Regions from separate parts of the Syntrophobacter fumaroxidans MPOB genome, predicted to be linked through region 2. Evidence: riboswitches for the same ligand, from Rfam matches in the RefSeq annotation. Region 2 holds a riboswitch; the other holds the start of a gene.
What was found. A riboswitch is a leader RNA that binds a small molecule or an ion and turns the genes downstream of it on or off. The one in region 2 is predicted to bind magnesium.
Positions count from the first base shown of each region.

Region 1: linked by a shared signal. The riboswitch ahead of SFUM_RS12390 (NRAMP family divalent metal transporter) and the one ahead of SFUM_RS08575 (magnesium transporter CorA family protein) in region 2 are both predicted to bind magnesium.

Region 1 covers NC_008554.1:2,947,303-2,963,151, forward strand. Annotated here, with positions in the region: gene SFUM_RS12350 (MDR family MFS transporter) at 1-388, opposite strand, end outside; gene SFUM_RS12355 (PAS domain-containing sensor histidine kinase) at 532-2,139, opposite strand; gene SFUM_RS12360 (HlyD family secretion protein) at 2,750-3,796, shown strand; gene SFUM_RS12365 (ATP-binding cassette domain-containing protein) at 3,796-5,595, shown strand; gene SFUM_RS12370 (ABC transporter permease) at 5,592-6,755, shown strand; gene SFUM_RS12375 (ABC transporter permease) at 6,765-7,874, shown strand; gene SFUM_RS12380 (radical SAM protein) at 7,915-8,916, opposite strand; M-box (ykoK) riboswitch at 9,290-9,460, shown strand; gene SFUM_RS12390 (NRAMP family divalent metal transporter) at 9,952-11,220, shown strand; gene SFUM_RS23145 (hypothetical protein) at 11,240-11,413, shown strand; gene SFUM_RS12395 (magnesium transporter MgtE N-terminal domain-containing protein) at 11,428-12,705, shown strand; gene SFUM_RS12400 (TVP38/TMEM64 family protein) at 12,764-13,480, opposite strand; gene SFUM_RS12405 (ammonia-forming cytochrome c nitrite reductase subunit c552) at 13,859-15,265, opposite strand; gene nrfH (cytochrome c nitrite reductase small subunit) at 15,397-15,849, opposite strand, start outside.
Region 2 covers NC_008554.1:2,026,204-2,042,052, forward strand. Annotated here, with positions in the region: gene SFUM_RS21645 (chemotaxis protein CheA) at 1-188, shown strand, start outside; gene SFUM_RS21650 (response regulator) at 400-1,986, shown strand; gene SFUM_RS21655 (chemotaxis protein CheB) at 1,989-3,056, shown strand; gene SFUM_RS08555 (roadblock/LC7 domain-containing protein) at 3,351-3,740, shown strand; gene SFUM_RS08560 (GTP-binding protein) at 3,751-4,368, shown strand; gene SFUM_RS08565 (DsrE family protein) at 4,873-5,235, opposite strand; gene SFUM_RS08570 (MBL fold metallo-hydrolase) at 5,559-6,323, opposite strand; gene SFUM_RS08575 (magnesium transporter CorA family protein) at 6,571-7,605, opposite strand; M-box (ykoK) riboswitch at 8,054-8,232, opposite strand; gene SFUM_RS08585 (hypothetical protein) at 8,713-10,800, shown strand; gene SFUM_RS08590 (insulinase family protein) at 11,373-14,303, shown strand; gene SFUM_RS08595 (helix-turn-helix domain-containing protein) at 14,817-15,101, opposite strand; gene SFUM_RS08600 (response regulator transcription factor) at 15,386-15,790, opposite strand.

The sequences.
Region 1 (15,849 bases), 920 kb from region 2:
TGTAGGCCAGCGCAAAGGTCCCTCCCGCCCCGACCCCCTGGATCGCCCGGCAGATGATGAGCTGCAGCATGCTCTGAGCCGCTCCTCCCAGCATCGAACTGGCCAGGAAGATGGCGATGGCGATGAGGTAAAGCCTCCTGCGGTCGAATAGATCGCTCAGTTTTCCGAAAATGGGCAGGCTGATCGCGCGCGTGAGCAGATAGGACGAAAAGACCCAGCCATAAAGGGGCAATCCGCCGAGATCGGCCACGATGGTGGGCATGGCGGCGCTCATGATCAGGGCATCCAGCGCCCCCAGGAACAGCGCGAGCAAGGCCGCGGCAATGACGAAAGCCTTTGTCGTCCGGCCTTCGCGACCACTCTCCCGCGCGGCGGATCGGTCGGCCACGGGAAGCTCCACTAGCGATTCTTCCGCAGATCGGCGCTCGCCCCGCAGGAGCGACCCGCGCCGCACGGTTCAGATTCCTTTGGCTTTACTGGAAGAGCCGCCCGGGCTCGGCACGTTTTCATCGTTCTTTGCAGGCCCCCGGCTCATGGCGGTTCGTAAGACGAAGCCCGACACGGCCGAGCGTCGCATTCTCGAACGGAGACGGGCCAGACGGCCCGGATCGTCGTTCCTTCGCCGATGATCGATTGAATCGAAAACGTCCCCCCGGAAAGCTCCATCCGCTCCCGCATCCCGGCAAGCCCCAACCCCCGATTTCGGTTTTCCGTGTGCAGGTACGCATCGAGATCGAAACCCACGCCGTTGTCCTGAACGATCAGTTCTATGGCGGATGAGGTACTCACCAGGGAGATCGTCACCCTTTCTGCCTTGCCGTACTTGATGATGTTGTTGAGCGATTCTTGAACCAGTCTGAAAATGACGATCTTGATGTCTTCAGGGATCTTGTCTTCCTGAACGTCGATCCGTTCCAGGATGTTCGTCTTCGGACACGTCTTCTGTACTTCCCGGCAATACCACTGAATGGTGGCGATGATCCCGAGATCGTCCAGGATGGAAGGCCTGAGCCCCATATAGATCCGCCGTGCTTCTTCGATGGCGTTCCGAATCAGAGGGACCATGCGGTCGAGGCAGTTGGCCATCTCATCGGGTTTGCCCCGCTCTTTCATGTTCAGGGCGTTGTCCACGTAGAATTTGAGGGCCGCAAGGGATTGTCCCGTGCTGTCGTGCAACTCCCTGGCGATTCGCTTCCGTTCCTCCTCGTGCGCACGTAACAGTTGAGCGGACAGGTTCCGAAGCTGCCGTTCGGACTCGAGCAGCGCATCCCGGGCCCTCTTCCGATCGGTGATGTCGCGAATCGATTGGATGGCACCGATGATGTCGCCCTTGACGTCAAACAGCGGAGAAGCAGTGCCCCACAAGTAAGCGCCCTTTCCTTCATAGGCGTTGGGTACCAGCACTTCACCGAAAACCGTGTTTCCTTTCCGCTCGATGAAATCGTAGCATTCCTCCAGATCGATCCGGTCGTTCATGACCAGGTCGATCAATATCGGCCGCGGCCGACCGTAAAAAGGAACGGCGTAGGCGAAGTCCCCTCTGCCCAGGATCTCCGACTTACGCAGGCCCGTCATCGTTTCGATGGCGCGGTTCCAGGCGATGACGCGTCTTTCCCGATCGATCACGAATGTTGCGTCCGGGAGGAATTCGATGATGTCCAGCAGCTGCTGATGGGATGTCTGGAGTTTTTCCTCGGTTTGCTTGCATTCGTTGAGGTAAGTGACGTCGACCTCGAGGGTGAAGAATCCCCTGAGCTCGCCTCGGGCGTCTTTGTGAGGTATGAAGCTCGTCGCGATTCTCTGCAGGGCACCGTCCCTGAACGGCACGGAACGCTCGTAGGACACCGCTTTCCCGGCGAGCGCGGATTCCACGCCGAACCGGGCCTCCTCGTAGAGCTCCGGCCCCAGCACATCACTGACGTGCCTGCCCCGGATGTCGTCGAGGCAACGTCCGAACCATTTTTCACAGGTCTTGTTAGAGAATACGTAGCATTGACGGGGATTCACATACGTGATGGAAACGGGAAGAGCGTCCATGATCCGGACCAGCAGCTCCATCCTCTCTTCCGGCGAATCGAGGAATTCGCCAAGCCTGTCCCGACTTGTCGAGAGCGGGGCTCTGGGCTTTTGATTCTGCATCGTCCGCTCGTGTCCTGGTCGGATTGTAACGTGCGATATTGCCTTTACGACCTCTCGCAGAACAGAGTGCGCGCCCGAGAGGGCAAAATCCACCGATGGCGTAATATATATCTCATGAACGCCAGCCAAGAGGATATGCCGGATCGGATGGTGGGGAAATCTGCCCGCGCTTGGAAGTATCGTTCTTCTGGCCCAGCTATTATTATAGAGGAGAATCGCCTTTTGCCAACAGTTATTGCATCGGCACGAGGCGATTCGCACCGGCATGCGATGTTACGGGAGAAGGCACGGCATGAACGGCGCCAGGACCGACCACTCCGTAGCCGGGTCTTCTCCTCACAAGACTCTTGTGCTTCGCGCGAGATGAATCTAATATTCGCCTTATTTTCCCCGTGGCGATGCTCTGCGCCGGCGCGGCCTTCAGGGGCACGGCCCCGACGAGGCCGAGGCGGGCGGGAAAACGGCGCGACCCGCGCGACGGGATTCCCGATCCCTTCCCGCCACCTTTCGGCCCGCACGCCCGCGTTGGAACCCACTCTGGAGAAACGGTGCGGGCCGGTTTTACCCGCGTGTTGAAAACCCTCATATTCAGGGACGTCAGGAAGCGCACATGAGAAAAGCCGTTCGCCGGGTATTGCTTCTGATTCTGATCGTGACGGCAGCCGGAGCGGGTGTATGGCTGTGGCACACTTACCGGGGAAAGACTTCGGTTGACGCACTCGTGCTCTATGGAAATGTGGAAATACGGCAAGTGGAGCTTGCTTTCAACAACAGCCAGCGGATCGCTTCGATGCTCGTCAGGGAAGGGGATCGGGTCAAGCCCGGCCAACTCCTGGCCACTCTGGAGACCGAGCGGCTCCAATATGCCGTGGATCGTTCCAGGGGGCAGTTGGAATCTCAACGGCAGACGGTGTCGAGGCTGATCGCCGGCAGCCGGCCGGAAGAGGTCCGAAAAGCCCGTGCCGACGTCGCCGCCGCCCAGGCTCAGGCCGCCAACGCCACGAATTTCGCCGGGCGCCGCGCACCGCTTGCGGAAAGGAACGCAGTTTCCAGGGAAGAAGCGGAAACGGCCAGGTACAACGCGGAAACGGCACAGGCGCAACACAAGTCGGCTCAGGAAACACTGGCGCTTGCCCTGGAAGGGCCGCGCATCGAGGACGTCGAATCCGCCAAGGCAACGTTGCAGGCGCTCGAAGCGGAATACGCCCTGGCCTTGAAGCAGCTTGCCGACGCCTCTCTGTACGCTCCGGCGGACGGCATCATCCAGAACCGAATCCTGGAACCCGGCGATATGGTCACGCCCCAAAAACCGGTTTACACCCTCGCCCTGACGGAACCTCTGTGGGTCCGGGCCTACGCTTCCGAATCGGACCTCGGCAAGCTCCGGCCCGGCATGATTGCCGAGGTGACCACGGACAGTTACCCGGGCAAGCGTTACCGCGGATGGATCGGTTTCATCTCGCCCACGGCCCAGTTCACCCCCAAGACCGTGGAGACCCTGGAAATACGGACCAGTCTGGTGTACCAGGTGCGCGTCTTCGTCTGCAACCCGCAGGACGAGCTTCGGCTGGGAATGCCCGCCACCGTCACGGTCCCTTTGAACCGCGCCTCGACCCCGGAAAAATCCGTCCCCGAGGATCCCTGCAAGGAACCCTGATGCCCACAGGAGAGGCTCGACAGAGTGCGGGCATGACCTCACCGCTCACCGTCCTCGAAGTCAAGGACGTCACCAAGCACTTTCGCTCGGGCCGCCGGACGATCACGGCCCTGGACGGCGTGACGGTCGCGATGCGGAGCGGCCTTATCACGGGCCTCATCGGGCCCGACGGCGCGGGCAAGACGACCCTGATGCGGCTTGCCGCCGGCTTGCTCCTGGCGGACCGGGGCACGATCCGGGTCCTGGGCCTGGACGCCGCCGCGGAACCGTTGGCGGTCCAGGCCGCCATCGGATACATGCCTCAGCGTTTCGGACTCTACGAGGATCTCAGCGTCCAGGAAAACCTCGACCTGTATGCCGATCTTCAGGGCGTGACGCACCAGGAACGACCCGAGCGCTACCGGGAACTGATGCGCATGACTGGGCTTGCATCCTTTACCGGAAGGCTTGCGGGAGCGCTCTCGGGCGGCATGAAACAGAAACTGGGCCTTGCCTGTACTCTCGTGCGCCCCCCGCGGCTGCTCCTGCTCGACGAACCGACGGTGGGCGTGGACCCGGTTTCCCGGCGCGAGCTGTGGTCCATCGTGCACCGGCTGGTGAAGGAAGAGGGCATGAGCGTCCTTTTGAGCACGGCCTACCTGGATGAGGCCGAAAGGTGCAACGAGGTGATCGTGCTGCACGAAGGGCGTGTGCTGGGGCAGGCCCCCCCGAAGGAATTCAGCGCGAAGCTCAGCGGGCACGCTTACCAAGTGAGCGCTCCCGGGGCGCGCAAACGGAGCGTGCAGGCAAAGCTGGCCGCGGGTTCGGGAGTGGTGGACGCCGTGATCCAGGAGGAAAACGTGCGGCTGGTCATGGACTCGCAGACCTTTCCGGACATCGGGAGAATCCTCCCCGGCCTCCACGAAGTCTCGCTGCAGCCGGTTCCGTCCCGATTCGAGGACAGCTTCATCGCCATGCTCCGCACACGGCGTTCCGAGGAAGAGACCGGCAGGCGTCAAGGTTCGACGGCACCCGTCGTTGAACCGCAATCGCAGCCCACGGATTCCGTCATCGAGGTGCGCAACATCGAACGCCGCTTCGGCGATTTCTACGCGGTCAGGAACGTGAGCTTCGACGTGAATCGGGGAGAAGTCTTCGGGTTGCTCGGGGCCAACGGCGCAGGGAAGTCCACCACGTTCCGGATGCTTTGCGGCCTGCTTCCGGCAAGCGGGGGAAGCCTGCGCGTCGCCGGGCTCGACTTGCGCCGCGCCGCCGCCAACGCCCGTTCCCGGATCGGGTACATGTCGCAGAAGTTCTCCCTTTACGGCAGCTTGAGCGTGCTGCAGAATTTGCAGTTTTTCAGCAGCGTCTACGGCCTTTCGGGAACCGTGAGGACCGAGCGGATCGGGGAGGCACTCGAGCAGTTCGAACTGGGACGCGTGGCGGACACCGTCAGTGCCGATCTGCCGCTCGGCTACAAACAGCGCCTGGCGATGGCCTGCGCCGTCATGCACGCACCCGAGATCCTTTTCCTGGATGAACCGACTTCCGGCGTCGACCCGCTCGCCCGCCGCGAATTCTGGCACCGCATCAACCTGTTTGCCGAATCGGGAGTCACCGTGCTGGTGACCACACATTTCATGGAAGAGGCGGAATACTGCGACCGGCTGGCGATCATGGCGGCCGGTGAAATTCTGGCCCTCGGAACCCCTCGGGAAATCAGGGAAAAAGCTCGCTCCGCGGATCGCCCCACGCCCAGCATGGAAGATGCCTTCATCAGCCTCATAGAAAGCAAAGACCGGGACGGAGGCGCGGCATGAATGCGGTCGATACGGACACATTCCCGGACCGGTCGCCGCGCGGCGGCAAAAGCATGCGCCTTCGAGGGTTGATCCGCAAGGAGTTCCTCCAGATCGTGCGTGACCCGAGCAGTATCGGTATCGCCTTCCTGATGCCTCTGGTGCTGTTGTTCATATTCGGCTATGGGGTGTCCCTGGACGCCCGGGACGTTCCCATCGCCCTCGTGGTGGAACAACCGAACGCGGACACCTCAGCGCTGACCGGTTCCTTTTTCGGATCGCCCTACTTCAAGCCGGTCCCGATGTTCGGCATGCACGAAGCCGTGCGCGAGCTCATGTCCCACCGGGTGGACGGAATCGTTCATCTGCGCGAAGATTTTTCGAAACGGCTGCGGCAGCCGGGCGGAGCATCGATCCAGGTGATCGTCAACGGTATGGACGCCAACACGGCAAGGCTCATTGCAGGCTACGTGGAAGGCGCCTGGGGAGGCTGGCTGGAACGCCGGGCCGTCGAAACCGGGACGGTCCTGCCCATGCCCGTTCAGGTCGAACACCGGGTGTGGTTCAATCCCGAGATTCGGAGCCAGAACTTCCTGGTGCCGGGGCTGGTCGCCGTGATCATGGCCCTGATCGGGGCCTTGCTGACCGCGCTGGTGATTTCGCGCGAATGGGAACGGGGAACCATGGAAGCGCTCCTGATCAGCCCGGTTTCCATGGGTGAAATACTGCTCGGCAAGCTCATCCCCTATTTCCTGCTCGGCATGGGCGGAATGATTCTCTCGGTGGCCATGGCGGTATTCCTGTTCGACGTCCCTCTGCGCGGCTCGATCTGGGTGCTGTTCGTCACGTCTTCCCTGTTCCTCCTCGCCATGCTCGGCATGGGGTTGTTGATTTCGACCGTGGCCAAGAGTCAGTTCGTGGCAAGCCAGGCCGCCATCATCGGCACGTTTCTGCCGGCCTTCCTGCTCTCCGGCTTCATCTTCGATATCGGCAGCATGCCGCCGGTCGTCCGGACCATCACCAGGCTTTTCGCCGCGAGATATTTCGTGGCCATTCTCCAAACCCTCTTTCTCGCAGGCAACGTGTGGTCGGTGATCCTGCCGAACGCGTTTGCCCTGCTCGTGATGGCCGCCTTTTTCCTGGGGCTGACCCGGCGCAGATCCCGCAAGCGACTCGAATAGGAGACCGGCATGTGGAAAAGAATCCATGCCCTGACGATCAAGGAATTCCTGGCCCTGCTCAAAGACAGGAAAAGCAGGGTCGTGATCATCATCCCGCCGCTCATCCAGCTTTTCGTCTTCAGCTATGCCGCGACCTACGACCTGAAGGAAGTCCCGTTTGCCGTGTACAACGAAGACACCGGAGAAGCGGCACGGGAGCTCATTGCCGGCTTCCGCGACTCACCCACTTTCCGGCAGGCGGCGGAGATCGCCCGCGATTCGGAAATCGCTCCCCTGATCGACGGGAAGGATGTGCTCCTGGTCCTGCGCATCGGACAACGGTTCACCGAAGACCTGCTGGCCGGCCGGCCCGCATCGGTGCAGGTGCTCATCGACGGCCGCAACTCCAATACCGCATCCATCGCCCTTTCCTACGCCAGGGCTATCGTGGGATCGTTCAACACCCGGTGGGCGGAACGCAGGGGCCTGCAGGGATTCCCGGCCACACTCGACGTGCGCGCCTGGTTCAATCCGAATTTCGACAGCCTCTGGTTCATCGCCCCCGGCATCGTCGGAACGCTCACACTGGTGGTCACTCTCCTGGTCACCGCCCTTTCCGTGGCGCGCGAACGCGAACAGGGCACCTTCGACCAGCTTCTCGTGACGCCGTTGCGTCCCTTTGAAATCCTTGTCGGGAAAGCGCTTCCCGGGATGATCATCGGCACCTTCGAAGCCACGCTGATCATTGTCGCGGCGGTGTTGTGGTTTCAAATACCGTTGCGAGGCAGCCTCCTCACGCTCTATACCGGTATCTCGTTCTTCCTGCTCTCGGCGGTCGGGATGGGGCTCCTGATCTCCTCCCTGGCCGTGACCCAGCAGCAGGGGTTGCTCGGCGCCTTCATGTTCCTGGTGCCGGCCATCATCCTCTCGGGTTTCGCCACCCCCATCGCCAACATGTCGCCCCCCGTGCAGGTGCTCACCCTGCTCAATCCCATGCGCTATTTCATGGTGATTCTCCGAAGCGTATTCATCGAGGGGACCCCTTTCGGCCTGCTCCTGGACCAGTTCTGGCCAATGGCGGTGATCGGCGTTGCGGCCTTGACACTCGCCGCCGCGTTGTTCCGCAAGCGGATGTACTGATGTCGCGTTGCGGGGCCTGCTCCCGTCCGTCGGTCCTGTGTCAATCCAGGTTGAAATAGAAACCCTCGGGCTGGAGCTCTCTGCTTTCGATGTGTTTCCCCGTCACCAGGCATCGCCTGATCTCGAGGCACAGGTGGCACTTGGACAGGTAACCCGGGCCGGGGCTGAAACCGTAACGCTTCTCCGCAATCTCGAGCAGACCCCTGATGCCCGAAGCATAGAGGGTGGTGAGGATCGGGTAATCTTCCGGGGAAAGCTCGGTTCCCAGATCATCCCTGTGAATCGCAAGGCCCGAGCAAAGCCCGGGGATATAGTTCCCGAACAGGTCAAGGTGGAAATGGCTGGTATCGTGGAGCTCCGAGCAACCCCGGGGGTTCCTGGAAAGCAGGTAGCCCACTTCTCTCTTGCCGAGAATGTCCTCGAAAGTCTTCAGGGCGCGCCCCCCCATGTGTATCCAGTAGCGCGAGGGAATCATCTTCAGGTAGTCGGCGCCGAACCTGCGCGCGTACTCATCGATCGAATGCGGAATCCTGTCGTCCAGCGCGTCGATCTCCCGATAGAAATCCGCGGTCCACGGGAAAGCCGATACCCCCGCGCTCCTGCACGCCTCGATAGTCCCTTTCACCCTGGCGAAAGGAATGTGCTCGTTGTGGAAGGGACTGATGGAAACGAGTAGGGTCGACAGGCCGTTCTTTTTCAGTTCGGTGAGGATTTCGACCGCGGATTCGTGATCCCTGTACCAGGACGAATTGGTTTCCACGTATTCGACATAGACGCCTTCCTCGGCGGCTATGCGCAGCACGGCGGCCAGGCCTCGCGGGTCGAGCAGGGGTTCCCCTCCTCCCACGTGGATTTCCCGGCATCCCAGGCTCACGATCTTTTTCAGATTCATGCGCGCCGTCTCGTCATTGATGTAACGCTTCTCCCAGTGCGGACTGCAAGCGTAGAGACAATGCGCGCACCTGGAGCTGCAGTAGTAATTGGTGATCAGTCCGCCCGACTGCAAACGGGTGATGTGAAGCCTTCTTCCGATCTCGTCCATAAGCTCGTCCGCGCCTCATTCCTGTCCGGTGTATCCGGAGGAGACACACCGTGAAAAAGAAGGGTTGAACATTCAACGGCTTGCTTGCCACGCCCCCGGTACGGCAGCGTCGGGGAAGCCGACCGGATTCCCTTGCGTGGGAATCGGGCCAGGGGGAGGATCAAACGGAGCCTTTCGACAGGGTATTCAATACATGACCGACCGGCGTCTGGGAAGTGTAAAACCGCTCCGGGCCGCTGGAAAGGCGCGGAAAAGAGTATGGGATTGGCGAACGGGACATCGGGTTTTCGCCGTCGGGCGGCGGTTTGCGGGACGAGCGGGAGACCGTCCGCAAATATCGTTGACAACGCCTGTTGATTGGTGCATGAAAAGGAAAATTCCTCGTTAGCATGAGGCGTTTGCACAAACACAGGCTGCTGCCCAGAAATGTCGAAAGACGCCAATGGGTAGACAAGGTATGGTCGGCATAAGGCTTTACCCGAGGTAGCTGGTTCTTCGAAAACCTACGTTGTGCACTGCCGAAAGTCTACGAGTGGGGAAATGAAGAGTCGGCATGTTGAGGCCGTGGGATTTCCCATGGCTTTTTTTGTCTGCTCCGGGGCCCCTTACGACCAGGAGGTTATCGACCTTTGGAAGGTCACAGTTGCAGCTCGAAAGAAGACAAACGGCCGCCCGCGCGACAGGTCCGCTGAAGCGATCCTCTTTCCTGCTTTGGCCGCCTTCCCGCACAACGGGCGGCGATGAGGCGAAGCAGGGAATCTGACGGCATTTCACCGTAACTTTCCCTCACGAATCTTTGACAGCAGTCCACTCCGGCGAAAGATCGTATTTGCGTGCCGTTTCGTCCCGCGTCGAGAACGGTCGATGCGGGATCACGACCGGTCGGGTGGATCGGAGGCCGGGTCCGGCGGAATCCGGGGCTGCGTGCCCGATTGAAGCGCGGCTTGCCGTGCGCCCGCCGGCCCGTCGTCGTCGGAGTGTCGGGGATTGCTGCCCGCGCCCGCGGATCGGCCGGGAGTGCCGAAGAGGTGAACGATGGTGAGTCTCTCGAAGCTGTATTACGAGTACCGCCGGATTTGGAAAGCGGTGCGCCTGTTTCTCATCATATCGGGCCCGGGGATCGTGGTCATGGTGGCCGATAACGATGCCGGAGGGATCACCACTTATGCGGCTACGGGAGCGAAATACGGCTATGGATTGATCTGGTTTCTCCTTATCCTGGTTCCGATCGCTTATTATGTCCAGGAGATGACCATGCGCCTCGGCGTGGTGACCAAGCGGGGGCATGCCGAAGCCGTATTCATGGGATTCGGGTCTTTCTGGGGATGGTTTTCGCTGCTCGACCTGATCCTGCTCAACTGGCTCACGCTCGTCACCGAGTTCATCGGGATGACCGCCGCACTCGAAATTTTCGGCGTTCCCCCCTACCTTACCGTGCTGGCCGTTTGCTCGCTCATGTCCATCATGGTCATTCATGGCCGCTACTGGACCTGGGAGAAGATCTCCCTGTTCTTCTGCGCCATCAATCTCATCTATATTCCCGGTGCTTTCATCGTGAAGCCGTCGGTGTCGGAGATCATTCACACGGGCATCATCCCGAACCTGCCCGGCGGCTTCGGCAACGAGCTGTTTTTCTACCTGATGGCCAACATCGGCACGACCATCGCGCCCTGGATGATCTACTTCCAGCAGAGCGCCGTGGTGGACAAGGGCATGAAAGAAAAGGACATCCCGTGGGGACGGACGGACACCCTGTTCGGCGCGGTGCTCACGGTGGTGGTGGCCGTTTTCATCATCATCGTCACCGGCACCGTGCTGCGGGGCGTCGAGATCGAGAGTGCCGCCCAGGCTTCGGTAATGCTCATGAAAACCAATGAGTACGTCGGGGCCTTCATGGCCATCGGCCTGTTCGACGCCGGCCTCCTCGGGGCTATTTGCATTTCACTGGCCAGTTCCTGGGCTTTCGGCGAAGTATTCGGCTGGGCCCATTCGCTCAACTACAAGATCAAGGAAGCGCCGTGGTTTTACGGGAACTACTTCATCACCCTGTTTTCCGCGGGACTGGTGGTCCTCATCCCCAAAGCGCCCCTGGTGCTCATCACGCTTTTCGTGCAGGTGGTCGCCGTCACGCTGCTGCCCGCGGCGCTCGTCTTTCTCATCCTGCTCCTCAACGACAAGAAAACCATGGGGGAATACACGAACACCCTCTGGCAGAACCTGATCTGCACGACCATCTCCGTGGGCATCATCATTTTGTCCACCCTTTACGGAGTGACCATTCTCTTCCCGGATGCGTTCAACTGAACGGGACGGCAGGTGAGTCATGCTGAAGCACTACCTATCGGACGCGGCCGAAACCATACGCGAGATCAACCGGAAGTATGAGACCCCCAGTATCGAAATGTCCGGGGCGGTCAGGATCGCTTTGTTCGCGCTGAGGATCTACCTCGTGGTGCTGGTCTGTCTGTTTGTCTACAAATTCATCACCATCCTTTGACACGGGGTCCGACAATGAACACCACCAATGCCAGGAACCGGGATTCCACGGAATCGGTCTTCTTTCTGAGCGACCTCATCAAGTCGAAGGTTGTCTGCCACGGCCACAAGATCGGGAAGCTCGAGGACATTGCCATCTGGGAACATGAAAAGCTCCCCGAGGTCACCCACTTCGTCGTGGCCAGGCCGTTCGGCCACAAATCCCTGCTGATCCCCTGGGCGGACGTGGTACAGCTCGCCCCCAGGGAGATCCTGGTCGATCTTGAGAGCATCGAGCATTACGAAGGTGAACCCCATGAATCCCAGGTTCTCCTGAGAGACCACATCCTGGACAAGAAAGTCATCGACATGGACGACCGGGAGATCGACGTCGTTTACGATGTCAAGCTCGTCCTGCGGAACAAGAAACTCTACGTGACCGATGTGGACTTCAGCAAGTATGGGCTGCTCAAACGAATGCACCTCAGATGGCTGGCCAGGCTGATTTACAGCCTTGCCGAGATATTCAAGAAAGAAACGCTTTCCTGGTCCTACGTGCAGCCGCTGCCGGAAAACATCGGCAGTTTCAAAGGGAACGTCAAGCTCAACATTCTTCAGGAGAAGCTGCCCGAAATACACCCCGTCGACCTCGCCGACATCCTCGAGGAGCTCGATGAGAGCCGGCGCCTGGCCATTTTCCAGGAACTCGACACGGAACAGGCTTCGGACACCCTGGAGGAAATCGAGCCCCGTGTGCAGCGGACTCTGATTTCCTCCCTGGAAAAGGGGCGCGTGGCCGAACTGATCGATGAAATGACGCCGGCCCAGGGAGCCGACGTGCTGGCCATTCTGCCGTCGGCCGATGCGGACGAGATACTCAAGCTGATGGACACGGAAAAAGCCGCGAAGATCGAGTCGCTTTTGAGCAAGCACTATGAAACGATCCTGAATCTCGCCACTTCGCGTTTTCTGAAGTTTCTGCCCACCACTACCGTGGGGCAGGCCATCCGGCAGTATCGCCACAGCTCGATGGACAAGGACGTGATCATGTACCTCTACATCGTCAACGAGCAGAATACCCTGCTCGGAGTCATGGACATACAGGAACTGCTCCAGGCGAGCATGGACGACAAGCTGGAGGATATCATGACCACCGAGGTCATCACCCTCAGTCCGGGAGATACCCTGCACGAGGCGGCGGAGCTTTTCTCCAGGTACAACTTCCGGGCTCTCCCCGTCGTGGACGAAAACGAGAGAATCCAGGGAGTCATCCCTTACAGGGACATCATGAATCTGGAACACCGGTTCGTGTGAAATGGATCGGTGAGGACCGCGGGTTATACGGAACGGGGCCGTTGCGCGACGCGTTCGGTTACTTGTTGGCGCCGTGGACTTGCGGAGCCTTGGCTTGCATGGCTTTCGCCTGAATGGCTTTGGCGTGCATGGCTTTGGCATGCAGAAGCGCAAACAGGCGTTCGAGCTTATCCTTGCACAGCATCGCGGCAAGTATCGCCAAAAGGGCCGCCGCCACCAGGATTGAAAAACGCGAATACTGCTCGAGCCGCAGAAAGTTGCCTCCAAGGGACAGCAGGATCGTCCCGAAAAACCGGCCGATCGTACCCACGAAGAGGAACTCCGTCGTCGTGATCTGCCCCAGCCCCAGGATGTAGCACAGGTAGTCCTTGGGAATTCCCGGGATGAGGAAGAGCAGAAAAACCAGGAAAAGCCCTCGATGCTTGAGCAGGTAATCGAAACGATTGATTGCGGGCCTGGGCACGAACTTTTCCGCAAAGGGCCGGCCCAGGGCTCGTGACAGGGCGAAAGCGGTGAACGAGCCGACGGTCAACCCCACGGTGGAAAGGACTATTCCCACCAGGGGACCGTACAGATATCCTCCCAGCAGTCCCGTCACTTCCCCGGGAATGGGAGCCACGACAACCTGAAGGGCCTGCAGGGAGATGAACCCGAGGAAGCCCCAGGAACCCAGCGAATCCAAAAAGCTCGCCATGCTCTGCCTGCTGACGAAAAACTTGAACAGGTCGGTTCTGCAAAACAGAACGGAAAGACCGCCGACGATCAGCAGCAGCATCGTAAGCTTCAGCCAAACGTGATTCTTTGTGCCCGAGCTAATTTTCTAAACCTCCCCCGCATCCGAAACCCCGATCCCACCCCGGATTTCGTGCTTTGCCCCCCTCCCTGGAGGGGCCGGGATCATCTCGCCGCAACTCTGTTTCAGGGAATGTCCAGTACTTTACATGATCCGGCGGATTCCGGTCAAGTGAACATTGAAAAATTTCATGTTTTTACAATGACGTCGCGTCTCGTTCCAAGTCACCTTGAACACTCCGATTCTCGATGCGCCGAAGGTGAGGCGGGCATCATGAGAAACTGCATTGAAAACGGCGCGGGACAAACTTCACGAAACTGCAGGGAGCCGCCGCACGCCCTCCCGCCGGACAGGCGGAGGCTAGAACATATCCTGCAGGTTCATCGGATCCTTGATTTCGATGGACGGATCACTCTTGAGCTTCTTGGTGCCGCGGTCATCCAGGTATTTTGCCATTTCCAGCGGCACTTTCGCAGGCGGCTCGGCTCCCGCCTTGGTCAGGATCTGCCTGAGGAATCCCTCGGACTTCACCGCGAAGGCGATGGAGTCGCCGAGGACGCGCATGGCCTCCGGCGGATTGTGAAATCCCACCGAATTCTCAGCGCCTATAAACACGCTTCGGTAAAAAGCTTCTTCGTAAAAGCCCTTTGCCTTGTCGTAGAGATCCTGGTCGATCGGTTTTCCCTGTTCCCTGAGCTTATGAACGGCTTCGAACAGCTTGGCCGCCGTGGCGGTGGCGTAACCCGAACGCAGCATCAGAGACACGGTCCGGTCCTGAATGGCAATGACGCGCTGCTTGAGCCATTCCGCCCCCTGAGCGTGGCACTGGGCGCACGCGCGCAGGTCGTTCTTGAGGGGACTCATGACACGGTGATCCGAAATCTTGAAGACGCCGGACCGGGTGTAGGGCATGTGACAGTCGGCGCACGAAGCCGCCGCCTTCCAGTGAACGCTGTCGTTCGAGAACAGCTCGAATTCCGGGTGCCGGATGAAGGAGAGCTTGAACCCGGTCACCGTCTGCTTCCACTCTTTCAGGGAGTCATCGCTCCGGAGCTTCTTGATGATGTCTTCGATCGTAATCCTGCCCCATTTGCTGTTCTGCCAGGGGAAGAACAACCCCACGGAATTCATGTCCTTGTCCTTGGGAATGCTGTAAGTGACGTGGCACTGGGCGCACACCACCGACCGCAATTCCTGGCGGGATAGCTTCTCCGGCTCGGTCCCCATGGATTTCAAAGCCTGCACGAGGGTGAAACCCCTGGAGATTTTGAGCGACATGTCCTTGTTGTCGTGGCAATCGATGCAGGCCACGCCCAGATTCCGGTCTTTTTCGGGAATCCTGGCGAGAACGTCCTTGAAGGGAAGCTTGTAGTAGTCCGGCCCCAATTCCTTCTCGAGCCCCGGGGCATAGGGCGTCTTGCAGGACAGGCACACACCGCCGGCCTTGACGCGCGTGGCATCGACTTCGAGCTGATCCCGGAGCATCATGGCGTGCCCCCGGGGTTCGTTGTACTCCACCCCGAAACCCCACCCGGCGAAAAGGAGCGCCATGTACGGATATTCGGCCAGCTTGTCGTAGGTGGGCCGGTCTGCATCGAATCCCCTCTTGTATTTGCTCTTGCCCGGCGGCTCCGGCTCCTCGGTTTTCTTCCACAAATGGTATTCGTCGGGGTAGGCCTTGCCCCATAACTCCGGGTCGATGGTCCCGTCAGGGATGACGACGGTCTTGACCGGCTCGGGCTTGGTGGGCTGGCACCCGAGAGGCATAAGGGCGGCGCCCGCAAGAATCAGGAGGAAGAAAACGGTCGGAAGACCGCGCCCGGTGACGATTCCGTTTCTCTTTGGCAACATGACGGTTCTCCCATGCAATCCAAGTCACTCCCGGCGCCCCGGGGCGATCACCGTGTCTCGATGGCGCCGCTCCGGATGTGCGACAATCGTCGGTGACAACTCCAGCACTGACGCTCGTTGTCGATGTTCGAGACAATCGACTCGTGACACCGAACACAATTGGCCTGCAGGACCTTTTGGCCGCGGGGCGAAAGGCTGATTATCTCGGGAACTGTGCCGGAATAGAAAAACACCACGTCCTTCATCCCGTCTATGGATTTCCAGACGTAGTGAGTGGCAACGTTCTGGTGAGGAAGGTGACAGTCGACACACCGGATCGTCCGATGCGCCCCCTCCCGGAACCAGGCTTCAAACTCCGTTTCCATCACATGGCATGAAGCGCAGAACAAAGGGGTTTCGGACTTGGCCAGCAGACCGGGGGGACCCAGCATGACGAAGACTCCGACGGCACCGCACAGAAGGCCGACGATCAGAAGATTCCTCAGACTCCACAAGCGGGT
Region 2 (15,849 bases):
TGTTGGGTGAGCGTGAAGTGGTCATCAAGCCGCTGGAAGACGGCGTCCACAAATTCGATGGATTCTCGGGGGCAACGCTCCTGGGCGACGGGACGGTCTCCTTGATCCTCGATGTTTCGTCCCTGCTCAGGATCATGAAGGATGCCTTCCGGGATCCCAGAATGGTGAGGGCCGAGACCTTGCACTAAACCGGTTCGAATGGACGGCGATCCTGTCGCCCTTCATTCGAGGCGGAAAGATTTTGTCAATATGCCGCGGAGTCCAACACTCCTCGGAACCACGAGATAGGATCATGCCATTCGAGGGAGCCGGTCCCGCAGGCCCGGCCCCCGGCAGGTTCTTCGGGTGAGCGAATCCGTCGTCCGAGCAGGCGGGCCGGCTCACCCAAGGGGAGCATGGATGTCGGGCGAAGAGCGCAAGCAGGGCCCAAAGCCCACACAGCAAACTGAAACCACCCCCCAGGGGTTCACCGGTACCGTAAGCCTTGAGCTTACCGACCTCATTCAGATGCTGTGCCTCTCTCGTTCCGATTTGATCATCCGCGTGAAGTCACATAACGGTACAGGCATCATCTACGTCAAAGAAGGACAGGTCTATCACGCCCATACGGAATCACTCCAGGGCGAATCCGCTTTCTTCGAGATACTGAGATGGAAAGACGGACACTTTGAAATGATTCCTTTTCAGGAATCGGAAGTGAAATCCGTCAGCAAATCATGGGAGCACCTTCTCATCGAGGCCATGCGGCAGCGCGATGAGCTGCCCGGGGCCGGAGGAGGTTCCGCGGGTTTCCCGGACGGCCCGGGAGGTGCGACCCGCCAGGAAGACGACGATCTGGAATTTCGCATCGACAACATGTTCGATGAGCTCGAACAGGTTGCGAAGCAGGTGATGGAGGAGGAAGAGCGGGGAACGTCAACGAAAGCCCGGAGAGCGGCAGGAGACCCCGGAACGGCTCGGCCGCCGAAGGTCCTTATCGTCGACGACTCGCCTTTTTTTTCCAGGCAATTGAAGAAACTTCTCGAGGAGGAAGGGAGCATCGAGGTGGTGGGAACGGCGAAAAACGGCCGGGAATGCGTGGATTTTCTGGCGACGGAACCCGCTGTCGACCTCATCACCCTCGATGTCGAAATGCCCGTAATGCCCGGCGACACGGCGCTCAAGCACATCATGATCCGGCATCCCATACCGGTGCTTATTCTGAGCGCGTTTGAGGCGGGCTCGTTGAACAAGGTGTTTGAGTTTCTGCAATTGGGAGCGGTGGACTTTGCTGCCAAGCCCCGTGTCAAGGAAGACCTGGCAGCGTATTCCAAAAAGCTCCGGGAACTGGTCAAGGGCACGGCGCGCGCCCACGTTTCTCATTTCAGGCGTTGGAGAAGACGACAGGGGCCGGCCGTGCAGACGGAAGCGGGCATGCCCTCAGACAGGCTATTGATTGTTCTGGGGGCCGAGGGGGCTTATATGGACTGGTTTCGGCTTCCTTTGTCCAGGCTCGCCCGGAATGGGACGATCATCGGTCTGCAGAAGATATCCGACGCTTTGCTGGCCGAATTCTGCAAACTGATCGACCGGGAAACCGGATCGGAGACTGTGCCCATCGTGGATTCAATGAATATCTCCGGGGGACGTTTCTATCTCGGCAATGCCTGCCGAAAGGCCGGTCTGGAGTACTTGCCGGAATCCATGTCTCTGAAAGTGCAATTGGATCATCCGGGGGATGTCGACTGGCAGGAAGGAGTACTCTGCTGGTTGGATCAATTGGCCGTTCAGGCATCCGGCCGGATGAGCGTGTATTTTCTGTCCGCCGCTCAGACACTGCCGCGGCAGGCGATCGAGAGGCTCCTGGAAAAGGGCCTCCGGTTGATATTGCCTCCTCGGGATACGGCTATCTGCACTGAAATGTTGGACGCGATTCAGTCCATTTCAAGTCATTTTCCGGAACAAGTCCTGTGGGCGACACAGGAGAATCTAATGGAGGTTTGGTAAAAATGAACGTATTTTCCGATCATACGCGCACTTCGCCTGTCAGGACTCTCGTCGTGGACGACGCTCCCCTGATGCGCAAGGTCATCCAGGAGATATTGGCCAAGAATCGGGACATCGAAGTCGTGGGCACGGCGGTCCACGGCCAGGATTGCCTGGATAAGATCCCGCAGCTCAAACCCGAAGTCGTGACGCTCGACATCGATATGCCGGTCATGAACGGTATCACGGCCGTCAAGAACATCATGGTCCGGCACCAAATTCCGATCGTGATTATCAGTTCCCTGGTCCAGGACGGCTATTTTGCTTTCGAAGCGTTGCGGCTCGGGGTCATGGATTTTCTTCCCAAACCGTCCAAGGTCGTGAACACTGACTGGGCCAGCGAGGAGGAACTGGTCCGGATGCGCGTGCGCGCCGCCGCGGGAATGCAAGTGCATCGCATGCGAAGAGTGCGCAGGCACAAGAAATCCCCGGTCATCACCGATCACCGTCAAACGGCTCCTTCCTCGATCGTCGCCATGGGCACGACATTGGCCGGTCCGAACACGATCATGCACATAGTGACCCAGTTGAATCCCGAGTTCAGCGGGGCAGTGGTGGCCCTGCAGGAGATTCACCCGCGGATATTGGTCCCTTTTTGTTCTTATTTCAATGAGATCAGCCCGCTCGAAGTGGTTCCGGTAACCGATTCGGTCCCGCTCTGCCAGGGGAGGGTGTATCTCGGTTCCACCTTTCTGGGCCTGCGGATCGGCACATCCATCGAAAACCCCGACGAGCTCATGGTCTATGTGCCGCCGAACCCCGAGTTCCCCATCGATCAGCTCTTCGAGAGCGCGGCGTTTCAGTACAAGCACGGTGCCTGTGCAGTGCTGCTGACCGGAGTGGGCGTCGACGGCACGGAAGGCATGCGCGCAATCAAGGAGCAAGGTGGTCTGACGATAGCTCAGGACCACGAATGCTGCGTTTATCCGAATCTTGTGGAGAATGCCCTCCAGCACAACGTGGTCGACGCGCTCATGACCAACAAAGGCATTGCCGGGCGCCTCGAATCGTGGCTTCAGGACAAGTTCTGAACCTTGTCTCGCCGTGTAATGGAACAATCCTCGAGAGCCGATAACTATTGAGGCGCTCAGACCCTGATTTAGGTGTTGCAAATATGTGGGGAATGAAGCAGGTTAGTGCTGACCACGGTGAATCGACACCGGATGTCAGGCCCTTGACGCGCTCCGGATAGCGAGTTCGGTTGTCAAGCGGCGGATGGAATCTATTGTGTGGCTTCGTGAGAAGAGATACCTGAGCCCTCTGATGCATTGGCATCCTCACAGTATCTCAGTGCCGGCGCGGTGTTTTCGACTAGGGGGCAGACCATGAACCTTGTTCTTTCCGGGGAGTCCATTTCCAAGATCGAGGAGATCCTGGACAAGGAGCTTCTGAAAAACGGCGTCAAACACGCTTTCATTGTCGATGCTTCGGGAAACTTGATCACGGAACAGGGGGAGCTGGGAATAGAGGATCTTTTGCCCCTCGCCGCTTTGGCCGCAGCAAATTTCGGAGCCACCGAAAGGATGGCGAACATCATCGGTGAAAGGGATTTTACCCTATTGTTTCATAAGGGAAGAGAGTGTAATATCCATTTCTGCCGCATGAACCTGGACTTCATCCTTGTCACCATTTTCAACAATGATGTACCGGTGGGTTTGATCCGGCTCGGATCGAGCAGAGCGACCGAAAAAATGCTGCCCATGCTGACAGCCTAGAGGGAAACCCATGGCCTTCATCGACATGAAGCGAAAAGAGATCCAGTCAAAGCTCGTCTATTATGGTCCCGGCCGTGGCGGAAAGACAACCAACGTTTTGCATCTCTTCCGGACCATGTCCAAGCAGGTCTGCGGAAAGATGGTCACCATCGACACGCGTGGAGACAGGACTCTCTTCTTCGATTTCCTGCCGCTCTCTGTGGGCAAAATCATGGACCTGACCATTCGCATTCAGGTTTATACCGTGCCGGGACAGATCGTATACAGCGACACGCGCAAGCTCGTGCTCCGCGGCGTCGACGGCGTGGTTTTCGTGGCCGACGCGCTGAAGATTCAACAACAGCAGAACATCGAAAGCATCCGCGACCTCGCCGAGAACCTGAAGGGCGAGAAGCTTGACATACATTCTCTCCCCCTGGTGCTGCAATACAACAAGTTCGACTTGGCCGGAACGAGCATTCCCACCCTCTCCGTCGAGGAACTCGAATACGATCTGAACCGGGACCTGGGCGTGCCCTACTTCAAAGCCAGCGCCATCAAGGGAGTCGGTGTCTACGAGACGTTGAGGGAAGTCAGTAAAAGGATGATCAGAAACATCACGCAGAAGTTGCGTGAGGGACAGTACTGACAGCCGCCTCAGCCGTTACGTTTCATCGCATTCCCCTTCCCCCGCACGATTGTTTCCCGAGCCGGTCTTCAACCGAGCGATGCAGCCTCCCGCAAGAGGGGCGGCGCGCCTCTTGCGAAAACCTCACGCCCGCGCGTCGTGCCGGCCTGCGTTCAAGACCGTGACATTGGGCGGGAGGGCATAAAGCCCTCCCCTTGTAGGTTGGCTATGACGACAGGGGAAAGGGTATTGGGACCGTGGGCTGCGCTGCCGTGCATCCCACCCTGCACGACTCATACGAAGTTGCGCGCAAGATGGATCTTTTAAGCACAAAAGAGCGGGGGAATGATTCCCCCCGCACCCCCCAAGTTTCGGCCACACGCGCAAGCGCGTGAGGCCGAGCGCTCGGCGCTGTCGGCGACTGGCCGAAGGCCGCAGCAGCAGCGCCACACGGAGCCGCGAAGCGGCGAGGGGGGGGATACGTCCCCCACTCTTTTACAGTATCATTTTGAACGCACCTCGGCATTAGAAGGTGACCACTTTATATTCGGGGCTCGTCATCATCTTGACCAGAACCTGCGCACCGGAGATCTGCGCCCCTTTGATCAGTTCATCCGGTGAAATCAAGCGCTTGTCCGCACACGCCTTACAGACGTGAATGGGGCTCTTGTGCGCCACAAGTGAATCCAGCAGTTCCTTCATGCTTTCCCCGGTCGAGGACCGTATGCCTTCCGCCATCCCCAGTTGGGCCCAGTGAATGGCATCGTCGATCAGAAACACTTCGACGGGATTCCCTTGCTCCGCCGCAATGGAGGCAAACTGGAACGCGCGCGTGGCTCCGCCGGACTTCTCGAATCCCTTGCTGATGATGAAGAGCATCTTCTGCATGTTCGTTCCTTCCTATTCTGAAACAGGCGGTTGCCGGCAGGCGCCGAACCGCCGTCTCCGTGTCGTGCCGGCGCGCAGCCGGCCTTCTTCCCCGGTGGCAATCAATGCGATCCTCTACATCGAATGCAGGCGGACAAGAGTCCTGCAAACGAAGGAATTCCGCACCACCCGTCCCATAACATCCCGATAATACGAACGGAGCCAGGTCACCAGCGTGCAATCTGAATCACTCCCGCGGCTGCCTGTCCCGAGGCCGCCCGATCCCATTTCCTATGTTAATGCAGGAATCGGGTGATGCAATCCGCCCTCCCACGGACCAGAGACTACAATTCCATCACGGCGCCTGGTTCCGGAACGATCGCTTCGAGATCTTGCGCTTTTTGCACCAAATTCAGAATGGCCGGCCATTTCGTTTTTCTTTCATCCCTTTGAAAATGCACGAGTGCCAGCCGCCGGACACCGGCCTGCCGGGCAAACCCGATGCACTCCGACACCGTCCCGTGCCCCGGCGTGGGCTGGTCCAGGCGGAACGCTTCGTGAACCACCAAGGCGCAGCCTCTCGCCAGCTCCAGGGTGTCCACGGACGGCAGGCCGTCTCCGCTGTAAAATATCGCCTCGCTTCCGTCGTCTACCCGCACGCTCAAGTTGCGCTGTCCATGGCCCGATTCCGCAAAATTCCAGTCGAGTCCGGCAGCGTGCATCGTTTCGCCCGGAATTGCGGTATGAAACTCCAACGGATAGGTCAGCTTCGGCAGGAAATTTGGATAGGCGAGGTCCATGGAGCTCCGGATGAGCTGTTCGATGCCGGGCTGTCCGATGACAACAAGCGGCTTGGTGCGCCTCGTTTCCCAGAATCTTAGCAGCAAGGCGGGCGTCCCGAAAAAATGATCGCCGTGGAAATGAGAAACCCACAGCGCATCCAGATCGTCGGGGTTTTCGGTTTGAAGCCAGTATCGGGGCGGAACGGTAAAACCGCAATCCAGCATCACGGAGCACCGCCGTCCCCCCGTTCCGGTCTCGATCCAGAGCGACGTGTTCGGCAATATTGCGTCACAGGCTTCCCCCACCCCGAGAAAGGTTATCTTCATCGCGTCTTCCCTCCCGTTTCGTATCAGTTGGATACGTTCCTTTTTTCGGGGTTCCCGGGCAGTGTCCCCCACCGGCTTTTCCGCGAGAGCGCCGGGACGCAAAAGTGCCTGTCCCGGCGCAAGAACGCCTTCAGCCTTGACCCGGTGGGCATCAGGCCCAGCCAACACAGCCGGCAAGAACGCCCGGTTTGTCCTCCGGGCCGTCGCCGGAAAAAGAACGCGCCACCCGATGGCACAGCCTTGCCGCTCATCGTTGCGGACCGCAGTCGCCGCGATCAACGCACAGGCCAATAGAGGTCCTGCCGCCGGCAAATTGCGGTTGGAGCTCTCTTGCTGCACGGGCCTTTCCATTCCCTCGTTCGATCTTTCGTACCAGGAACGCCCAGGTGATCCATCCCAGCACCGCCATGGCAAGCATGAACAGCGAGTAAGAAATCCGCCAGTCCATTCCCTTCATCATCGCGCTGAATTCAGACATCCCGCCGATACTGGCGATGAGATTCAGCGGCAGGAAGACCACGTTGATCAGCGTCAGGTTTTTCAGCAGCACGTTCATGTTGTTGTTGACGACATTCCCCCGGGCGTCCATCAGGCCGGACAAAATCGATGAGTAGATCTCCGTTTGTTTGCGGCACTGGTCGTGTTCGATAATGATGTCGTCCATCGTCTCCTGTTCTTCCTCGGAGAAGCCGATCCGGTTCGCATTGGCTCGAAGCCTCTTCAGCACGACCGCATTCGATTCAAGCGCACTCAGATAGTAAATAAGGCTTTCACTCAGACCGAACATCTGGAGCAGATACCGGTTTTCCATGGAAAGGCTTAGCTTCCTTTCCAATTCGCCCGTCAGTTGCTTGATCACTTTGAGATGATCTAAGTAATGCCGGGTTGTGTGCAGCAAGAATCGAAGGAGCATATTGTTAAGAGAGGTCACATCACGGAATTCTTTCCCGGCAGTAAACAAAGGTGCATCTTCGTTAACGATCACGGTCATTCGGTCCGGTTGAAGAAATACCCCCACCGATGACACTTCAAACTTCAACATCTCCTCAAACGAGGCTCGGTTCGGGCGTTTCCAGATGATAAAAATACCTTCCGGGTTGAATTCCACGCGCGAAATCTCGTCCGGATCGAGAGCCGATTCCAAGTCATGCGCATCGAACTGCAGTATCTTGAGCAGCTCCTCTTTCTCCGCTACGCCCGGTGCGGCATAGACCAGGATATTGGCCGCAGCCGAATCGCTCTGAACAAGCCCCCCCTGGCAAATCTCAAATTGATTCTTCATTTTTTCTTACCTCCCGCTCGGATAAGACATGCGCAACCGTCCAAACAGAATAAACCTCGCTCGTGGAACGGTTACCAAGTTCAAAACCTGGGAGGGAAAAGGGATGGGCTCTGCTGGATTATTTCCGGGAAGAAGCCGGAACGCCCCGTACCCTCCGCTTTCACCACTGATGGGTTGTGGAAGAAGCGGTCGGGTGAGGCGATAAGAAAGGAACAACTCGGATTATCGTATCACGGACGCGACTTCCACGTGCCAGTGCGTGAATCGCCCCTACTGGGAGGCTGGTCTTCGGTGTCTTTCTCTTTCATGGTCCTTGTCTCCAAAAAGGTTACCTGATTGGCCGGAGAGAAGGAGAAAATAACAAAAGCCCTTTCCCTCAGCCTTCGAGCAGAGAAAGGGCTAAACCGCTTCAGGTTGAAGCCTGTCGAAAAGGCGTCAAACCAAACCCGATTCCCCCACTCGTTCAAGCTTCAGCACCGTGCACCGTAAGAGACGCTTATCGCCTCAGCCGCCTTAGGCAAACCCTTAATCCGGGAGTGCCTGTTCTACCCTGTTGCGCCGTATCTTTGGATACTTCTGGGCAGCGGCCTGTGTGTCACACGGGAGCCTCACCTACCTGAGGATCGATTTTCAATTCTTTCATCAGAGCACCCGGCAAGGCACTCTCATCAGCCGGTTACGTAAACCCATAATGCGCCCGTGTCAATCGAAAATCCACCGAAAATCGGCGGAATTACCGCCCATAAAGAAAGTCGTTGGCGGTTGAGCCCGGGCGAGTGACATCGGGGACAAGGGCGCCACAACATCGGGCGACAAGCACCGGCCTGCAGCCGCCGGCTCCGGGCGTCTCCCGGGACTGGAGCCCCTCCGGAGCGCCAGGACCGATCCCGCAGGAATTGCGCTTGCGCATCATGATGAGAATGTTGTAGAATTTCAAATGGTTCAAGGGTTCGACAAGACTTTCCAGGGGAGAACCCGACTGAGAGACGCGCCTCGGCATCTTCACCCGATCGATCGGACTCGTCGTTCAGGATCGATGCCTGCCGTCTTTCGATGCCCTTGGGGCCGTTTGTTGTCTTCCACGCCACGGCATGAATGGAGAAACAGATGCCCATCTCTATCGGGCGGAGACAATTCCTTTCGACAATGAGTTCCCTGCTCGCCCTGGTCGGACTGCCCTTCACGGGACCTCCGGGCGCAAGGGCAGCCGATGTACCACTGCTTCAGATTCTTCGCGACAGGTATCCGAGAGTGTTTGCCTTCCGTCAGGCGGAAGTGCTCGCGAACCTCAGAGATTACTCGAGTTGGGACACTGCGTTACGCCCCCTGGCGGGCGTCGTCGGCAAGCTGATCCCCGAGGAACGAACGGATACCGTTACGGAGAGAAATATCAGGTATTTTAGACAGTTCAAGAAGCGTTACCCCCACAAGGTCACACTGCTCCACCTGAACGGCCGCTCCCGGCTTCCCACCTTCGAGACGGAGGGCTGGTACGCGGGCTGGTGGCTTTACCAGGCCGGGACTCTGATGGTCGAATCGTTGACCAGGTCTGCCACTCGCATTTCCGTTTCCGATATCGGACGGTTTGAGCTGGAAGCCGACGGATTCGGGAACCTGTGGGAAGACCTTATCATAACCGCACGAAAACCCAATGGAAAACCCAATTTTGCCATCGTCGAGCACATTCGCCTCGTACGCATCAACACTGCCGCCTCCGCGCTCATTGTCAGGCGGGGCCAGTACGGATCGATTGCCCGGGCGTGGCCGGCCGGCAGCTACGTTGCGGCGCACGCCACGGAAGGTCCTTACTTTCCCGGGGGACAAAAGCTCTGGTGTTATAACCTCTCGACACTATCGCCACGGGATTCCGCGGGACGCCATGTCATCGACGCAATGATCGACGGGCTGCAGCCACGTTTTGCATCCGGCGGGAGTCTCGACTTCCTGGATGGCATGGAGTTGGACGTGTTCAGCCTCGGCGGCAGACGGACCGCCAAAATCGATGCCGACGGGGACGGGGTTGTGGACGGAGGGATTAGGAACGGCACGGATACGTATGTGCTCGGCCAAGTCGAGCTTACCGCCCGGTTGCGAACCATGCTGGGTCCGAACCGGTTCCTGCTGACGGACGGGGGACTGGGCCAGCGTGCGAACACCGCGGATGTGAACGGCGTCGAGCTCGAAGGGGTTCCAACGACGGCCGATTTCGACATCTACAAGTGGTCGCAGGCACTGTCGATTTTGAGGTTCTTCCAAAACCACGGACGCTCTCCTGTTCTTTCCTACGGCATGTACAAGTTCACTCCCCCGTTCGATCCCCCGACCAGGTTTTCAGCTTTCAGGCTGGCCATGGCCGCGGCTCTTTTCTCGGACTCCGCATTCACCTTTTACGACGAACCGGTCCCGGGGAGCACTCTGGGATTGAAGCCGGGTCCCGATGCCGGTAATTTCCCGGACGTTTTCACCATCTGGGATGAAGCGCGGGGGGGCAGCCTCGATACCTACGGATGGCTCGGACGGCCCTTGCGTCCCGCCATCCATCTGGCGGAAAAGCAGCCCGATCTTTATGAAGGGGCCGGAGTCTCGATAACCGACGATTTCATTGCCGGTGTCAAAGGGGCGGCTGTGATCCAGCGGGTTTCCACCTCGACCGGCGCTCACCTCTGCCTGCAGGCCAAGACCGCCGACCTGGAGGTCGAGTTGCCTCCCGTGTCCGTTCCCGGGCCTGACCTGGTGCTTGTGTTCGATGCATATGCCGAACCCCTCGGAGAATTTCCCGTAACCCTGCCGCGCATCGTGACGGTGACCGTCAAGATGTCGAACGGCTCCAAGCTCCCCATCCTCAAGGTGCCGGTCGACAGGAGCTGGAATCACCTTGTCCTCTCGTTTCGCCCCTTGCCCTCGGGTTCCTCGACGTTCTGCATTTCCGCCGAAGGCACGGAACGCCTCAGGCTTCGCCGGATAAAGGCTGTGGCGTTCCCCGACCTCATGTACCGGGAGTTCGAGGGCGGCGCGGTTTTCGCAAACCCTTCCGACGCGCCTGCAACTTTCGACTTGGGCGCGCTGTGTCCGACCGGGAGTTTCAGACGGCTGTCCGGCAGCCCCGATCAGGATCCCGCGACAAACGACGGGAACCCTCTCGGTTCGACGTTGACGCTCCCCGCACTCGACGCACTCGTGACCGTCCGTTCTTGAAGCCGACCGGGCGCTCCCGCGTCCGACATCCCGCATGCATTCTCCTCTCCCCCGGAAACCGGCCCGGCATGAGTCGGGCACGATGGTGCTCGACATCCGCGAACATTTCATTCGAGGCGGCGGCCAGGGACGAGTCGGAGAATATTCCGGGAGGTCGTTCCCGTGGTTGCGCCGGGGGTGAAGCGCCTCGCGGTCCATGCTGGAGACATGCGCGGGGAGTGCCTTGAACGCATTGCGCATCCCGTTTGTTGTGCGGTAGGGGTGGAAATGCGGCGCTTTCGGGTGTAGTTTCATATGACGTTGTCGAGTGCATGTGCAGGCCGCCGCGGGAGCCGGCCGGGGAACGTCCTGCAGCGAACGGGGCCATGGCCGCGGCAGGCGTCGAAATGCGCGGTCGGGGAAGCAGAGCACCGGCAGTTTTGTCCCGGCGCAAAACCGTCGGCAAGGCCCCCGAACGCATGACATCGGCAGGCTCCGAAAGGAAATGAAATGAGGCAACCACCCCTGACGCTTCACATCGAGACGCGGACCGGGACAACCCCTGGCCGCCCTTCCCGATTCAGGAGGATTGAATGACGGTCCACAACGGCTTCGAACTGTTGAAACAGCAGTACGTCCCCGAGATAAGCACGGAGATCAAGGTGTTGCGGCATGTCGGCACAGGCGCGCAGGTCCTGTCGCTGATCAACGACGACGAGAACAAGGTCTTCGGGATTTCATTTCGCACGCCGCCCGAAGACTCAACCGGCGTGGCCCATATCCTGGAACATTCCGTTCTTTGCGGGTCGCGCAAGTTTCCCGTGAAGGAGCCCTTCGTCGAGTTGCTCAAAGGGTCTTTGAAGACTTTTCTCAATGCATTCACCTATCCCGACAAGACCTGCTACCCCGTGGCAAGCCAGAATGACAAGGACTTCTACAACCTCATCGACGTCTACCTGGATGCGGTCTTCCATCCGCTGATCACGCCCTATATCTTCCAGCAGGAGGGCTGGCATTACGAGCTCGAGTCCGAGGACTCCTCGCTTTCTTACAAGGGAGTGGTCTTCAATGAAATGAAAGGGGCCTATTCTTCGCCGGATAACCTTCTTGCGGAATACTCACAGCAGTCGCTCTTTCCGGAAAGCACCTACGGGTTGGATTCTGGCGGGAATCCGGAGAAGATACCCGATTTGACCTACGAGCGATTCAAGGCATTTCATGAAAGACACTATCACCCTTCCAACGCCTATATATACTTTTACGGCAATGACGATCCGGAGAAGCGTCTGCGCTTTTTGAGGACCTACCTGGACGATTTTTCGGCCGTCCCGGCGGATTCATCCGTGGGACTGCAGCCGTTTTTCGACGCGCCCCGGCGCATCCGTCGCGGCTTTGCATCCGGAACCGAGGCGGGTCATGGCCGGGGAGCCAAACCGCGCGGCATGATGACGCTCAACTGGCTGCTTCCGGAAACCTCGAATGCGACCTTGAATCTTTCCCTGCAGGTCTTGCGGCACATCCTGATCGGCATGCCGGGTTCGCCGCTGCGCAAGGCACTGATCGACTCGGGACTCGGCGACGACCTGGCCGGAACGGGACTCGAGAACGAGCTCCGGCAGGCATACTTCTCCACCGGGCTGAAGGGCATCGACACCGACCAGGCCGATCATGTCGAAAAGCTCATTCTGGACACCCTCGCAGGACTAGCGGGGGACGGGATCGCGCCTGAATTCGTCGAAGCGGCTCTGAATACCGTCGAGTTCCGGCTGCGCGAAAACAACGCAGGAGGTTACCCACGCGGCCTGGTCCTCATGCTCCGGGCGCTTTCCACCTGGCTCTACGATGGTGACCCGGCGGCGCTGCTCGCATTCGAGGCCCCGCTGGAGGCCGTCAAGTCTTCGGCCGCCGCAGGGAAGCGGTATTTTGAAGGAATGATCGAGCGGCATTTTTTGCAGAATCCGCACCGCACCACCCTGATCCTGAAACCCGACCCAACCCGGGCGGATGCGGAGGAAGCCCGGGAACGCGAACGTCTTGCCGCAGTCCGTTCCACCATGAGCGCGGAGCAACTGCGGGCCGTCGTCGAAAACACTCGCGAGTTGCGACGCAGACAGGAAGCGCCGGATTCGCCCGAAGCCCTTGCCGCCATTCCCACCCTGAAACGGGAGGACCTGGAAAGAACCAACAAGAAGATCCCCATGGAAGAAACGTTCCCGGAAGGCTCGAGGCTGCTCTTTCACGATATCCATACCAACGGCATCTTCTATCTTGACATGGCATTCGACATCCACTCTCTGCCGCAGCACGCCCTGCCTTTCGCTCCGCTGTTCGGCCGGGCGCTCGTCGAAATCGGTACCGAAACGGAGGATTTCGTGTCTCTGTCCACGAGAATCAGCCGTCGGACCGGCGGTATCCGACCGGATGTGTTCACGTCGGCGGTGAGAAGCAGCCCGCACGGCGCTGCACGGCTCATTCTTCGCGGCAAGAGCACGGTCCCGCGGGCCGGCGAGCTTTTCTCCATATTGCGGGACGTTTTGCTCACGGTCAAACTCGACGATCGGGAACGGTTCCGGCAGATGGTGCTCGAAGAAAAGGCACGACAAGAGCAAAGGCTCATTCCCGGCGGGCATCAGATGGTGAATCTGCGCCTGCGCGCCCACTTCGGCGAAGCGGACTGGGCGGCCGAACAGACCTCCGGGATCAGTTACCTCACGTTCCTGCGCAAGCTGGTCTCCGACATCGACGAAAACTGGTCCGGCATTCTTGCAACGCTCGAAGATCTCCGCCACGTTCTGATCAACCGGACCGGCATGATCTTCAACGTGACCGCGGATCGGTCCGACTGGAGCCGGGTCCGCGGCGATTTCGAACAATTCGTCCGGGAACTTCCGGCTCGGCCTCCCGGCAGGTGCGACTGGCATCCGAAGCACAACCCCGAGCTTGAAGGCTTGCTCATCCCCTCGCAGGTCAACTATGTAGGCAAGGGACTCGACCTCTACCGGCTGGGATACCGTTTCCACGGATCGGTCCAGGTGATCACCGCCTACCTGAGAAATTCCTGGTTGTGGGAGCAGGTTCGCGTGCAGGGAGGAGCCTACGGGGCAATGTGCCTGTTCGATCGGATTTCGGGGATACTCACCTTTGTGTCCTATCGTGACCCCAATCTCGATCGAACCCTGGAAGCCTTTGACCGCGCCGCGGATTTCCTGCGGACCGTCAATTTGAGCGAGGACGAGCTCACCAAGGCGATCGTCGGCGCCATCGGCACCTTGGATACCTATCTGCTTCCGGACGCCCGGGGATACGTCTCCATGCTGCGGACCATTACCGGCGACATGGAAGAAGATCGCCAGAGAATGCGGGACGAAATCCTCGCGACCACCACCCGGGATTTCAGAGATTTCGCCGAAGTCCTGGATGCCGTCAGACATCATGCGATCGTCAAGGTGCTCGGGTCAAAAGCCGCTGTCGATGACTCTCCCATCGGCAGAAGCGGGAAGATCGAGCTCGTGACGGTCCTGTAGGCGATGGAACGGATTCTCCTCGTGCCGGCCTTGCCGGGGAATTGTGTTGCCATGAATCTCCGGGGAACTCGTTCCGGTAGACCTTGAGCCTCCCTGATGGTGGAGGCGGCGGCGCCTGGTCCCGCAACACCCTGAACCGGGCGGACCACTGCCTTATGTCCCCTGTGCGGGAAGCACGCAACGACGCGAAGGAATGCCTCGGATCAAGTGGTTTTCTCGGAAAAGCGGAGGGAGTGAGGGGGGGATGGTTGCCAAACACATGGCCGCACGATCGTGTCTCGTTATCTGACGATAAGCCCCCTCGGTGCTCCCGCACAGAGGACGGCCCCCGCGGACCATGATTTTTCCCGCAGCCGGATCGCCTTCGCAAGACATGGAAGGAGTAGACCTGTGATCTCATCCATGTCGGTCCGCACAGGACCGGGTCCGGATATCTCCCCTTGCCCGGAACCGCGGCGTGGGTGTTCGCTTCGAAAGCGCCGGAGGCCGCGGCCCGGGAAAGGATGAAGTGTCTCACATTGAAATCGGATCCACCTTGACGTCAAACCACATCGAACCGTTCGCGCCCGTGCTGTCCAGCGATTCCGGACCCGACCTGTTGTACTCGGAGATGATTCTGTACACGCTGCCCTCGGAGAGACCGGTATGTTTGGCGATTTCGGAAACCGGACGCGGATCGATGATGGCATTGTAAATGACCAGCCACTTCTGCATCTTCATGAAGCCCGCGGTCATTTGCATTTTCATCCTGATCTGCTCCGCGGACAGGTGGTCCTTGATTCTCGAAGTCTCAACCATTTTCCCCTCCTTGCCGGACCCCTTTCGTCCGGTCACAAACGGCGCGAGAATACTCCCGTAATCCCCGGTACCATCTCACCTTCAACACCGGCAGCTAAACCGGCATATTATCGCTATTCATGGGTCCCTTTTACTCTACAAAAGTGCTGGAGATAAATACGGTGATCACTGTAAATAAATAGTTTTAGAAGGTATTTCGGTTGGGACGAACACTGTATGCAAATCCATGAAGCATGGGGGATAACAACGAACGGGATTTCGAAAGTGCGGCCGGACCGCCTCGTTCAACTCGTTATCCTCATGCCGTCTGCGGTCTCGGGCTTGCCGGAGAGGATCGTATCCACCAGACCGGTGATATCCTGGCTGGTGTTGTAAACTTTACTGAAAAAGTAATCGGCGCCGCACTGCCTTGCGGCCTCACGGTACTCGGGCAGATCATAACTGGAAAGAACGATAATGACCAGACCGGCATGCCCGGCCCGAATGCTTCGGGTGAGCTCCAACCCGTTCATTCCCGGGAGCTGTATATCCATGAAGACGATTTCCGGACTGAACGCATTCAGCTTCCGAAGAGCTTCTCCCCCCTCTTCGGCTTCCTCGATACTCATGAACGGAAACCGCGCCAATAGCGTCTCCCGCAACGACTGGCGGAAATTCGAGTTGTCTTCGACGATCAAAGCATGGCACATGACGCTTTCTCCGTGCGCCGACACGTCGGGAAAGGTCCGTGTCGTAGATTCCTGATGGC